Regions from separate parts of the Pantoea sp. LS15 genome, predicted to be linked through region 1. Evidence: predicted binding sites of a transcription regulator. Region 1 holds the regulator's gene; each other region holds the start of a gene.
The links. The regulator PurR, encoded in region 1, represses purine synthesis genes. The targets are predictions, from matches to a motif close to CANGCAAACGTTTGCNTG.

Region 1 (3,110 bases):
TCCCTGCGGCAGGGATCGAGACATCCACGCCTCTGGCAATAACTGGCAGTAAACCCATTGGGGAGAATTCAGTGGTGCCAATCCCAAAAGCGCCAATCGCCAGGGCCAGCAGGGGAAAATTGATTTTCATACGTCAACTCCGGATGCCGTGTCATGTGGTGACACAGAACAAAGAAGCGGAAAGCATGACATCAATCACAAAAAATGAGAAGTTAACAAAATAGCAAAAGATTTTTGCCAGAGAAGTAACAATCCGGGGAATCGGGAGGGAGAAGACTCTCCCTCCGCGTAAATCAGTGCAGTGCGGCCGTCAGACCCGCTGCGACAATCAAAGCCAGCACAATAACGGTGGTGAACAGCGAAAACTTCAGATCGGAACTCATCAATTTTTCTCCTTTTAATCCCCCCACGAAAAGTGAGCTTGCTCATTTTTGCACAATTTACGTCAAAAATCTTCCTGGATTTAAACGGATAACCACTTTACCTCTTCCCCTTTTCATCAAGATAGGACAAAATTCCACGCTAAATTTATTAGCGTACCGGCCATTGACCCCCTCCTGACGTCCTGTGTCGTTTTCCCGGCGTGTCGCAATTCAAAATTGCGTGATAAGGGTGAGAGAAGGCAAACGTTTACCTTCAAGTTTTTCAGGAGTTTAGGATATGGTCTGGAGTGACATTTAATGGCAACAATTAAAGATGTAGCAAAACGCGCAAACGTTTCCACTACAACCGTATCACATGTAATTAACAAGACCCGTTTTGTGGCGGAAGAGACGCGCAATGCCGTCTGGGCAGCCATCAAAGAGCTGCACTATTCGCCAAGTGCGGTTGCGCGAAGCCTCAAGGTTAATCACACCAAGTCTATTGGTTTGCTGGCGACCAGCAGTGAAGCGGCCTATTTTGCCGAGATTATTGAGGCAGTAGAAAAAAACTGCTTCCAGAAAGGCTATACCCTGATTCTGGGCAACGCGTGGAACAGCATTGAAAAACAGCGAGCTTACCTGTCGATGATGGCTCAAAAGCGTGTTGATGGTCTGCTGGTGATGTGTTCCGAGTATCCGGAATCTGTGCTGTCGATGCTGGAAGAGTATCGCCATATCCCAATGGTGGTGATGGACTGGGGTGAAGCCCGCGCGGACTTCACCGATTCCGTGATCGATAACGCCTTTGAAGGCGGTTATATGGCGGGTCGTTACCTGATTGAACGCGGTCACCGCGAGATCGGCGTGATCCCGGGTCCACTGGAGCGCAACACCGGTGCAGGTCGTCTGGCTGGGTTTATGAAAGCGATGGAAGAAGCGTTGATCACCGTGCCGGAAAACTGGATCGTGCAGGGCGACTTTGAACCGGAGTCGGGCTACCGCGCTATGCAGCAGATCGTCTCCCAGCAGCACCGTCCGACCGCCGTTTTCTGCGGGGGCGACATCATGGCAATGGGTGCCCTCTGTGCGGCCGATGAGCTGGGTCTGCGTGTACCGCAGGATATTTCTGTGATCGGGTATGACAACGTGCGTAATGCGCGCTTCTTTACGCCGGCATTAACGACCATCCACCAGCCGAAAGATTCACTGGGTGAAACCGCCTTCAATATGCTGATGGACAGGATCGTCAACAAACGTGAAGAGTCGCAGTCCATTGAAGTTCACCCGCGTCTTATTGAACGCCGCTCTGTTGCCGATGGTCCGTTCCGCGACTATCGCCGGTAATCTCTTAACGGGGCCAGTTAACCTGGCTCCCGTAACCACTCCCGGTTTAGCGTTTCGCTGTCTCCCAGATAATCCAGTAACCAGGCCATCGCAGGTGAGACATCATTTTGCTGCCAGGTGAGGCAGCAGGCCGCATCCGGGAATGGGTTCTCCAGTGTCAGTTCAACCCATTCTCCGGCATCAATTCGCGGCCGCGCAAAATGAACGGGTACCATCGCGACACACAAACCAGCACTGAGACACGTCGCCGACGATTCCCAGTCGGGGGCAACCACCCGCCGCTGGTTGTCCAGAAGCCAGGTGATACGCTTGGGTAATGAACGGGACGTATCCTCCAGTACCAGCGACGGCCAGTTGCGTAGCGTATCGTCGCTCAATGGTCCTTCCAGAGTCGCCAGCGGATGATCACTTGCCACCACGCATTTCCAGCTCAGCATTCCCATATCACGAAAAGCGTACCGACCCCCGACAGGGATCGCCTGCGTGGCACCAATGGCCATCTCCGCCCTTCCGTCCGCCAGAGCATCCCAGACACCGTTGAACACCTCCTGTGACACCCGCAATTCGACGTCAGAAAAATGACGATAGAAATCGACAATCATTTGCCGGGTACGCTCGGGTTTGACGATATTATCCACCGCGATGGAAAGATGCCCCCGCCAGCCGTTAGCGATCTGTTGACACTGTTCGCGGGTGATCTGCATTTTTTTGATAACAGAACGCCCTTCTTTCAAAAACCACGCGCCAGCGGGCGTTAATTCCACATCCCTATGTCGCCGTTCAAACAGCGGAACCGCCAGCCACTCCTCCAGCTGACGCACCGTGTAGCTGATAGCTGAAGGGACGCGGTGTAACTCCTGCGCCGCTCCACTGAAGCTGCCGTTACGCGCGACAGCATCGACTACTTCAAGAGAATAATCTGACCACATTTTCTGCCTGCAAAAAATTTGAATGCAACCACCAAATATTAGCGTTTCACAAGCCGCTTTGCACTCCCTACACTCAGCGCCAATGTATACCTGCCTCCTCAGGAGAATAAAACAATGCAACCCAGGAATGGTTTTTTAGTCTGGCTCGGCGGCTTAAGCGTGCTGGGCTTTTTGGCCACTGATATGTACCTGCCGGCTTTCGCCGCTATGCAGGAAGATTTGCAAACCCCAGCCGCGGCCATCAGCGCCAGCCTGAGTTTGTTCCTCGCCGGTTTCGCCTTCGCGCAGCTACTTTGGGGGCCGCTATCAGATCGTTTTGGCCGTAAACCGGTTCTGTTACTGGGCCTGGGCATTTTTGCCGCCAGCTGCCTGGGTATGTTATGGGTACGCGATGCGACCTGGTTGCTGGTGCTGCGCTTTGTGCAGGCCGTCGGCGTCTGTGCGGCAGCGGTGACCTGGCAGGCCCTTGTTACTG
Region 2 (3,110 bases), on a different contig from region 1:
CGCGCGCGGTGAGATCTCATTAACCTATTTCGAATACGGTACACTTTCGGCGCTGTGGCTGTTCAAACAAGCACAACTCGATGTGGTGATCCTTGAGGTTGGCCTCGGCGGACGTCTTGATGCCACCAATATGGTGGATGCGGATGTGGCGGTGATCACCAGTATCGCGCTGGATCATACCGACTGGCTGGGACCGGATCGTGAAAGCATTGGCCGTGAGAAGGCCGGTGTTTTCCGGGCAGATAAGCCTGCCGTGGTCGGCGAGCCGGATATGCCGCATACCATTGCGGATGTGGCAAACGAGAAGGGCGCGCGTCTGCTGCGTCGCGACGTTGACTGGCAATATGAAGTGCTGAACCATGGCTGGCGCTTTAGCGATGCGCAGGGCGTGCTGGATAACCTACCGTTACCGCAGGTGCCACAGCCTAACGCGGCAACGGCACTGGCGGCACTGCGCGCCAGCGGTCTCGCGGTCAGTGAGCAGGCGATCCGCGATGGTATACAGAACGCGATTCTGCCCGGGCGTTTTCAGATCGTCAGCGAGTCACCGCGTCTCATTCTGGATGTGGCCCATAACCCACATGCGGCGGCTTATCTTGCCGGACGTCTTAAATCGTTACCAAAAACCGGGCGCGTACTGGCAGTTATCGGTATGCTTCATGATAAAGATATCGGCGGGACGCTGGCCTGCATGGAGAGTGTGGTCGATAGCTGGTATTGTGCTCCTCTGGAGGGGCCGCGTGGCGCAACAGCTGAGCAACTGATGGAACATCTTGGCAAAGGCGCAATCTACAATAGCGTGGCTCAGGCCTGGCATGCCGCGATGGCGGATGCTAAACCAGAAGATACCGTGCTGGTGTGTGGCTCATTCCACACCGTAGCACATGTCATGGAAGTGATGGACGCGGGGAGAACCGGTGGCGAGTAAGTTTCAGAACCGTTTAACAGGAACCATTGTGCTGGTCGCGCTCGGGGTGATTATCCTCCCGGGTCTGCTCGACGGGCAGAAAAAGCATTATCAGGATGAGTTTGCCGCTATTCCGCTGGTCCCTAAACCGGGTGACCGCGATGAGCCGGATATGCTCCCTGCGGCGACGCAGGCGCTTCCTGCTCAGCCACCGGAAGGTGCGGCAGAAGAGATCCGTGCGGGCGATGCCGCAGCGCCGTCGCTTGACCCGTCTCGTCTGGCGGCAACGAGCAACAATGAGATCGACCCTGTGCCGGTAGAGCAGCCTAAACCTGTTGAAAAACCGAAGCCGGTCGACAAACCTCAGCCTAAACCACAGCGCGATAAAACAGCAGAACAGCTGGCCGCTGCTTCAGAGACAGCTCCGCCAGCGAAACCGGCTCAGCAAGAGGCTGCAGCCCCAACGGGCAAAGCTTACGTTGTGCAACTTGGTGCGCTGAAAAATGCGGATAAAGTCAATGAGGTAGTGGGGAAACTGCGCAGTGCGGGGTATCGTGTTTACACTTCACCTTCCACGCCGGTGCAGGGTAAAATTACCCGTATCCTCGTGGGGCCAGAGGCGTCTAAAGACAAACTGAAAGGTTCGCTCGGCGAGCTGAAGCAGATCTCCGGTCTGAGTGGTGTAGTGATGAGCTACAGCGCTAACTAAGTACGACCTGCTCCTGAAAGAGAGAGGCGATAGGCCACGGCGTTGAACATTTTTTCAGCGCCTTTTTTATTTACGCGCGGGAAGGAAATCCCTACGCAAACGTTTTCTTTTTCTGTTAGAATTCGCCCCGAACTGGATGACAGGGCGTTAAATCGTGGGACATATATGGTCTGGATTGATTACGCCATCATTGCGGTGATTGGTTTTTCCTGTCTGGTTAGCCTGATCCGTGGCTTTGTTCGTGAAGCGTTATCGCTGGTGACATGGGGTTGTGCTTTCTTTGTTGCCAGTCATTACTACACTTACCTGTCTGTCTGGTTCACGGGCTTTGAAGATGAACTGGTCCGAAATGGAATCGCTATCGCGGTGCTGTTTATCGCGACGCTGATTGTTGGCGCTATCGTGAATTACGTGATAGGTCAGCTGGTCGAGAAAACCGGTCTGTCAGGAACGGACAGGGTGCTCGGGATCTGTTTCGGGGCATTACGAGGCGTGCTGATTGTAGCCGCGATCCTGTTCTTCCTGGATACCTTTACCGGGTTCTCCAAAAGTGAAGACTGGCAGAAATCGCAGCTCATTCCAGAGTTCAGCTTCATCATCAGATGGTTCTTTGACTATCTGCAAAGCTCGTCGAGTTTTTTGCCCAGGGCATAAACCCTGAGATGTGGCTTAACGAGGAAAAGACGAATGTGCGGTATTGTCGGTATCGCCGGTTTCATGCCGGTAAACCAGTCGATTTATGACGCGTTAACGGTGCTTCAGCACCGTGGGCAGGATGCTGCGGGTATCATCACCATTGATGCAAACAACTGCTTCCGTTTACGTAAGGCGAATGGCCTGGTAAACGATGTGTTTGAAGCCCGCCATATGCAGCGTCTGCAAGGTAATATGGGGATCGGTCACGTTCGTTATCCTACTGCTGGCAGTTCCAGCGCCTCTGAGGCACAGCCTTTCTACGTCAACTCACCGTATGGCATTACCCTTGCCCATAACGGTAACCTGACCAACGCGCACGAGCTGCGTAAAAAGCTGTTCGAAGAGAAACGTCGCCACATTAACACCACCTCTGATTCAGAAATCCTGCTCAATGTGTTCGCCAGCGAGCTGGATAACTTCCGTCACTATCCGCTGGAAGCAGACAACATCTTTGCTGCCATTGCTGCCACAAACCGCCAGATCCGTGGTGCGTACGCCTGCGTGGCGATGATTATCGGTCACGGCATGGTGGCCTTCCGCGATCCAAACGGCATTCGTCCGCTGGTGCTCGGCAAGCGCGACCTGGGCGATGGTCGTACTGAATATATGGTTGCCTCTGAGAGCGTGGCGCTGGATACCCTGGGCTTTGAATTCCTGCGTGACGTTGCGCCAGGTGAAGCAGTGTATATCACCGAGAAGGGACAGCTGTTTACCCGCCAGTGTGCAGATAACCCGGTCAGCAACCCGTGCCTGTTCGAATACGTTTACTTCGCCCGTCCGGACTCGTTCATCGACAAG
Region 3 (3,110 bases), on a different contig from region 1:
ATGGCACCCTGGATGGCGAAAACAGGCGTATTTCTCTCCGGCGCGGGTTTTTCACTGGTCTTCCCGGCACTGGGTGTGGTGGCGGTAAAAGCCGTGCCGCAGCAGAACCAGGGGGCGGCGCTGGCAACCTACACGGTATTTATGGATATGTCTTTGGGCATTACCGGCCCGCTGGCGGGGCTGGTGATGACCTGGGCAGGGGTACCTGTTATTTATCTTGCTGCGGCGGGTCTGGTGGTTATCGCATTGATGCTGACATGGCAGCTAAAAAAATGGCCCCCGGTGCAGGCACCGGAGGCCACGTCATCTTCGTGAAGGATTACTGGATCACGAGGGTGTTAATGATGTTTTCAGCCGCAGTCTGCGCTTTCTGTTGATCGTCCGCTGGCAGGGTGATCTGCATGGTCAGCAGTTTATTATCAACCTTACCCAGCACCACTGAAGAGTATGCGGTCTGGCCTTTTGCGGAGATGATGCTGTCCAGCTGTTGCAGTGTGTGGCCTTTCAGTTCGATGGATTTATTGGTGACCACCTGCAGCTGCGGATCGCGGCTGCGCTGCTGATCTTCCAGACGTTTTGACAGCACGCCAAGATCTTCGCTGGTGTCGTCACCCACAATCACAATGACGGCTTTCTGCCCGGTTGCGTCGGAATAAACGTGCATATTGTTCGCCTGAGTGCCCAGCTTACCGCTCTGGTCAGTCATATCGGCTGGCAGAGAGAAACTGAGTTTACCATCCAGCAGATTCACCGGCTGACCGGTCGCATTACTCTCTGCAGATGCACCCTGAGCAGGCGTTTTCGTGTCGCTGTTATCACAGGCTGCAAGACCCACAACCAGCAGGCCAATCCCGACATATTTAACCAGATTGCGCATTGACTTCTTCCTTTCGATAAACGGCCATAACGGCTCATTCGCTCATCTTATCACAACTGATAAAGCGAACCCTTAACCAGCCTGCAATGCCGTGATTTCAGATTTATCTGCCAGCCTTTTCAGCATCATATTCAGCAATACACCATACATTGGCAGGAAGAAGACGATACTGATGAGCACCTTGAAGCAGTAGTCCACCAGGGCGATCTCCATCCAGTGCTCGGCCATGAACGCATCCGGGCTGTGCCAGAAGGCGATGAAGAAGAAGGCCAGCGTATCGCTCACGTTACCGAACAGCGTCGAGGCGGTCGGGGCCATCCACCAGCGGTGATTCTGACGCAGGCGGTTAAACACATGCACGTCGAGGATCTGCCCCAGCGCATAAGCCATAAAGCTTGCGGTGGCGATTCGTGCGACAAACAGGTTGAAGTGGGTTAGTGCCTCAAAGCCCTGCCAGCTACCCATGTAGAACAGGGACGAAATCACGTAAGACACGAACAGTGCCGGGAGCATGACCGCAAAAATAATGCGGCGAGCCAGCGGTGCGCCAAAAATTCGCACGGTCAAATCGGTGGCGAGAAAAATAAACGGAAAACTGAACGCGCCCCAGGTGGTATGAAAACCAAAGATGGAGATGGGGAGCTGTACCAGATAGTTGCTGGAGGTGATCACCAGCAAATGGAAAAGCGAAAGCCAGAACAACGCTTTTAAGCGCTGCGATTCAGAAAACTGCGTCATATTTTGACCTTTTTATACGTTGGGGTGAGGGAACCCAATAAAAACCGCAGCATGATACTGCTTTGGTCAGACATTGCAATGGTTAGTTTTTACGCAATCGTTAACCTGGTTTGCATTGATCGCTACGGGGCGTAAACTACAGCCGTTTTTACCTGACCGAGAAGATCATGACCGACCTGTTTTCCAGCCCAGACCACACCCTTGATGCCCAGGGCCTTCGCTGCCCGGAGCCGGTAATGATGGTGCGCAAAACCGTGCGTAACATGCAATCCGGTGAAACGCTGCTGATCATCGCCGACGACCCGGCGACCACCCGCGATATCCCCGGGTTTTGTACCTTTATGGAGCATGAGCTGGTGGCACAGCAGACCGAGGCGCTGCCGTACCGGTATTTGATTCGTAAGGGTTAGTCCTCCGCGGCCTGATGCCCTCACCCCGGCCCTCTCCCACGGGGAGAGGGAGAAAGTCATCCTTTCATCCACACCCGGATCCCGTCCAGGAACATCTGCGTCGCCATCATCACCAGAATCAGCCCCATCAGACGTTCCAGCGCGTTCACCCCTTTTTCACCCAGCAGGCGCAGGAACAGGGACGACTGCAGCAGGATGATAAATGTCCCACCCCAGGCGATCAGCAGGGCAATCACCAGATGGCTCATCTGGTTCGGATACTGATGTGACAGCAGCATCAGCGTGGCCAGAATGGTCGGCCCGGCGACGAGTGGAATTGCCAGCGGCACAATAAACGGCTCTTCACCCGCAGGCAGGCCGCTGCTGCTGCCTTCTGCGCTCGGGAAAATCATCTTTATGGCAATCAGGAACAGGATAATCCCGCCGGAAATGGAAACGGTTTCGGCGCGCAGGTTCAGGAATGCGAGGATTTTTTCGCCCGCAAACAGGAAGATAAACATCACCAGCAGGGCGATGAGCAGCTCGCGGATCATGATTGCCCGACGGCGCTTTGGTTCGGTGTGTTTTAGCACCGACATGAAGATCGGCAGGTTTCCGAGAGGATCCATTATCAGGATCAATAAAACCGCCGCGGAAATGATTTCACTCATGTAAATTATCCCTGAAACTCTCTATGGTTATTATGATGATTAGCTCTTTTTCTGATTGCCGGGCAATCATCGATTAATTTCGCTTGCGACTTTGGCTGCATTTTGTAATGTGAAGCATATCCCAGTTCAATACTGGCTTGCACAAACAGCACACACCCTCTGCAGGAAAAAAATGCTATGAAAAACGTTGGTTTTATCGGCTGGCGCGGTATGGTCGGCTCTGTACTCATGCAACGCATGGTTGAAGAGCGCGATTTCGACGCCATCCGCCCGGTCTTCTTCTCTACTTCCCAGCTCGGTCAGGCTGCGCCTTCATTCGGCGGCACCACTGGCACGTTGCAGGATGCTTTCGATCTGGAAGCGCTGAAGGCACTCGACATTATTGTCACTTGCCAGGGCGGCGATTATACCAACGAAATTTATCCAAAGCTGCGT
Region 4 (3,110 bases), on a different contig from region 1:
TTTTCCTGATAGTCGCCAGATTCTATTTTTGCAATACCTGCCTCTAAAATAGAAATAAACTGACGAGCGACGTCTGTTGTTAGCCACAGCGTCTGTCCAACTTCCGCTTCTTCACGGTTGAGTTGATTCGGGGTTTGGTAGTGCAAACGCAGCATCAGTGCATCGTAGCTATCTACGGTACTGATATCCCAGCCAACAAGCGGGTGGGTCTGGATGACTTCACTATTCTTTTCCATTATAACCCCCTTAATGCGTGTTAGAAGACAACGGCTCTGAGGTTCAATGCATGTTTTTCTGAAGCTTTTTCAGTATACCAAGTAATAAGGGTTTCGACGGGAAAAATAAACAGGTAGCAACACATTTTTCTGCTTTTTAGGATTGATCGAACAATAAAACACCATCTTGTTCACGATTTTTAAAGAAGATATCGGAATAATTTGAACTTTCAGAATATTCAGGTGAAAAAAAAGCCGGGGCGACCCGGCAAAAAAACACAATGAGGGAGCAGTATTAATCTGTGATGAACCAGTCGTCAGCGCTTTCCCATGTTTCTTGCAGAATTTCACTGATGCGATCTTTATCTTCTTTCGCACCGCCAATGACGGAGAGGTTGTTTGCTGCCGCGTAACGAACCGTTACGGCACCTGTATTGTCGGGAAAGGTGTTGTTAATACGACGGGATAATTCTCCTGCCAGCGCATCCAGTGCGCCAACAGGCAGGACGGTAGTTTTGGCTATGGTGACTTCAATACGCATAAATGCCCCCTGTGTAATATACTGTTTATTTATACAGGTATATTATCGATTTGACAACAAGGGGCACTGAATATTTAGCGTTTTACTGTCCAGTGAACGGTTTCGCCCGCCAGGAATGGGACCAGAGTGTCATCCGTCAGGGCAATGGACTCCTCAACCTGGCTCGCTTTACGCTCCAGTTCGATGAAGGTGTCATTGACCGGCAGACCATAGAAGCGCGGGCCGTTGAGGGAGCAGAACGCTTCAAAATGCTGCAGTGCGTTCATCTCTTCAAACACGGTCGCGTAGCTTGCGAGGGCGGTTGGGGCGTTGAAACAGCCCGCGCACCCGCAACTTGCTTCCTTACGATACCGCGCATGAGGCGCGGAATCAGTGCCCAGAAACGCGCGAGAAAAACCGCTGGCAACCAGCTCACGCAGAGCCTGCTGGTGGATGTTGCGCTTGAGGATCGGCAGACAGTACAGGTGCGGACGAACCCCGCCCACCAGCATGTGGTTACGGTTAAACATCAGGTGCTGAGGGGTGATGGTGGCGGCAATGAGATCGTTGCCGTCACGCACATACTCTGCCGCGTCTTTGGTGGTGATGTGTTCGAACACGACTTTAAGCGCAGGCAGTCGCTGGCGCAGTGGTTCCATCACGGTCTCAATAAAGCGGGCTTCACGGTCAAAGATGTCGATCTCGGCGTGGGTGACTTCACCATGTACCAGCAGCGGCATACCCAGTTTCTGCATGCGTTCCAGAACCGGCATGATGGCATCAATGCTGGTGACGCCGTGGCTGGAGTTAGTGGTGGCATTCGCCGGGTAGAGTTTTGCCGCGGTGAATACACCTTCGTTAAAACCGCGCTCCACTTCGTTCGGATCCAGTGAGTCGGTCAGGTAACAGGTCATCAACGGGGTGAAATCATGTCCTGCGGGAACGGCATCAAGGATGCGCTGGCGATATGCGATTGCGGCATCGACGGTGGTGACTGGTGGAACCAGGTTAGGCATGACAATCGCGCGGCCATAAATTTCGCTGGTATAGGGCACGACGGTTTTCAACATATCGCCATCACGCAGATGGATATGCCAGTCGTCTGGGCGGCGGATTTTAAGAACCTGGGGTTGTGCAGTCATGGAAGCTCCGGCTTGTCAGGAATCAGTCATTAGGATGGCTGTTTTTGCCGGACACAAATCATAAGCGGAAACGTTTTCGTTTGCACACTTTTCCGTAAAAAAAAGGGCGCCTCAGCGCCCTTCAGGTTAATCGGTGAAAGGAATGACAATTTCTCCCGGTTTCACCTCTATCCCTTTTGCATATTTTTTCGCAAGGGCTTCACCTTTGCTCTTGTCTTCACTTAAGACATACGCAGGTTGCTGATTAAAATAATTACGCAGCGACTGGTTCAGATAGGGCATCAGGGTTTGCAGAACCGGAGCCATCTTCTCCGGGGAAACCTGCGCATCGACTACTTCCATCTCTTGCAGGAAAATCGCCCCTTTTTCTTTGTTGAAAACGGGCAGGGCCTTCAGTTTGAGCTTAATGTTGGCTTTCTGGTTGCCAAAGAGAGAGGACATATCAAGATCTGCATCTCCTGCCAGAGTGACTTTGTTTGGCTCTTCACGCCCAATCTGGCTGGTGAGGTTGGAAAGGACGATATGTGCATCGGCCAGCCCTGGCACGCCAATGTCTTTGGAGAAATTGTTATGTTTTTCCAGCGCCTGATTAATTTCCTGTTCACTGACGGTGTATTGCGTTAGCTGGTTACAGCCCACCAGCAGACCGCTAACAATCAATGCTGCGGCGAAAAAAATTTTCTTCATAGTGTTCCTCAACGAAAAATCGGCGCTTCTGTCCTGTGACGTCAGTATGTCAGTGTGAAATTGCAGAAACCAGCAGAAAAAGCTGAGAAATGGGAGCGGGAGTGTACTCCCGCTCAAGGGAAGTGCTACGCGCCAGGCTCGAGCATGCCGCTCGCGCTGCGTTTCTGGCTGAACTGCCACCACAGGGCCAGCAGTGTGATAAAACCCACCACGCCGAGCATCATCCAGGGCAGTTCGGGTTGATTCAGGGCTTTACCTGCATCAAATAACCAACCACCGCCGGTGTATCCTAATGCGCCGCCAAGCGCCAGTCCCAGCCGGCTGAACCCCATATAGCTGCCACGTGCACGCGCATCCGCAAGCGAAGCACTGAGTGTTTCACGGGCGGGTTCGGCAATGACAGAACCAATGTAGAACGTGCAAATCAGCGTAAACAGTTGCTGAAGAGAGTTCACCAGACCGATCGGCATCATGCTCAGCGTCATCAGGAATAGCCCGGCCATCAGGCGATGTTCCAGACGAAAACGTCGTTCGCTCCAGCGGGCA

Region 2: cvpA (colicin V production protein) is a predicted target of PurR. The motif match lies at 1,709-1,726, and genes of this name have one in related genera.
Region 3: tusA (sulfurtransferase TusA) is a predicted target of PurR. The motif match lies at 1,706-1,723, and genes of this name have one in related genera.
Region 4: pyrC (dihydroorotase) is a predicted target of PurR. The motif match lies at 1,941-1,958, and genes of this name have one in related genera.

Annotation. Positions count from the first base shown of each region.
Region 1 is NZ_JAAVXA010000012.1:83,622-86,731, reverse strand. It holds gene HED65_RS16955 (MFS transporter) at 1-130, opposite strand, end outside; gene cydH (cytochrome bd-I oxidase subunit CydH) at 294-383, opposite strand; gene purR (HTH-type transcriptional repressor PurR) at 681-1,706, shown strand; gene punR (DNA-binding transcriptional activator PunR) at 1,724-2,635, opposite strand; gene punC (purine nucleoside transporter PunC) at 2,750-3,110, shown strand, end outside.
Region 2 is NZ_JAAVXA010000002.1:247,589-250,698, forward strand. It holds gene folC (bifunctional tetrahydrofolate synthase/dihydrofolate synthase) at 1-928, shown strand, start outside; gene dedD (cell division protein DedD) at 918-1,616, shown strand; gene cvpA (colicin V production protein) at 1,782-2,270, shown strand; gene purF (amidophosphoribosyltransferase) at 2,304-3,110, shown strand, end outside.
Region 3 is NZ_JAAVXA010000011.1:62,956-66,065, forward strand. It holds partial or broken gene HED65_RS16105 (MFS transporter) at 1-315, shown strand, start outside; gene HED65_RS16110 (DcrB family lipoprotein) at 320-877, opposite strand; gene HED65_RS16115 (7-cyano-7-deazaguanine/7-aminomethyl-7-deazaguanine transporter) at 950-1,615, opposite strand; gene tusA (sulfurtransferase TusA) at 1,783-2,025, shown strand; gene yhgN (NAAT family transporter YhgN) at 2,082-2,675, opposite strand; gene asd (aspartate-semialdehyde dehydrogenase) at 2,853-3,110, shown strand, end outside.
Region 4 is NZ_JAAVXA010000004.1:170,580-173,689, reverse strand. It holds gene bssS (biofilm formation regulator BssS) at 1-236, opposite strand, end outside; gene dinI (DNA damage-inducible protein I) at 511-756, opposite strand; gene pyrC (dihydroorotase) at 831-1,877, opposite strand; gene HED65_RS08550 (lipoprotein) at 2,004-2,564, opposite strand; gene mdtH (multidrug efflux MFS transporter MdtH) at 2,690-3,110, opposite strand, start outside.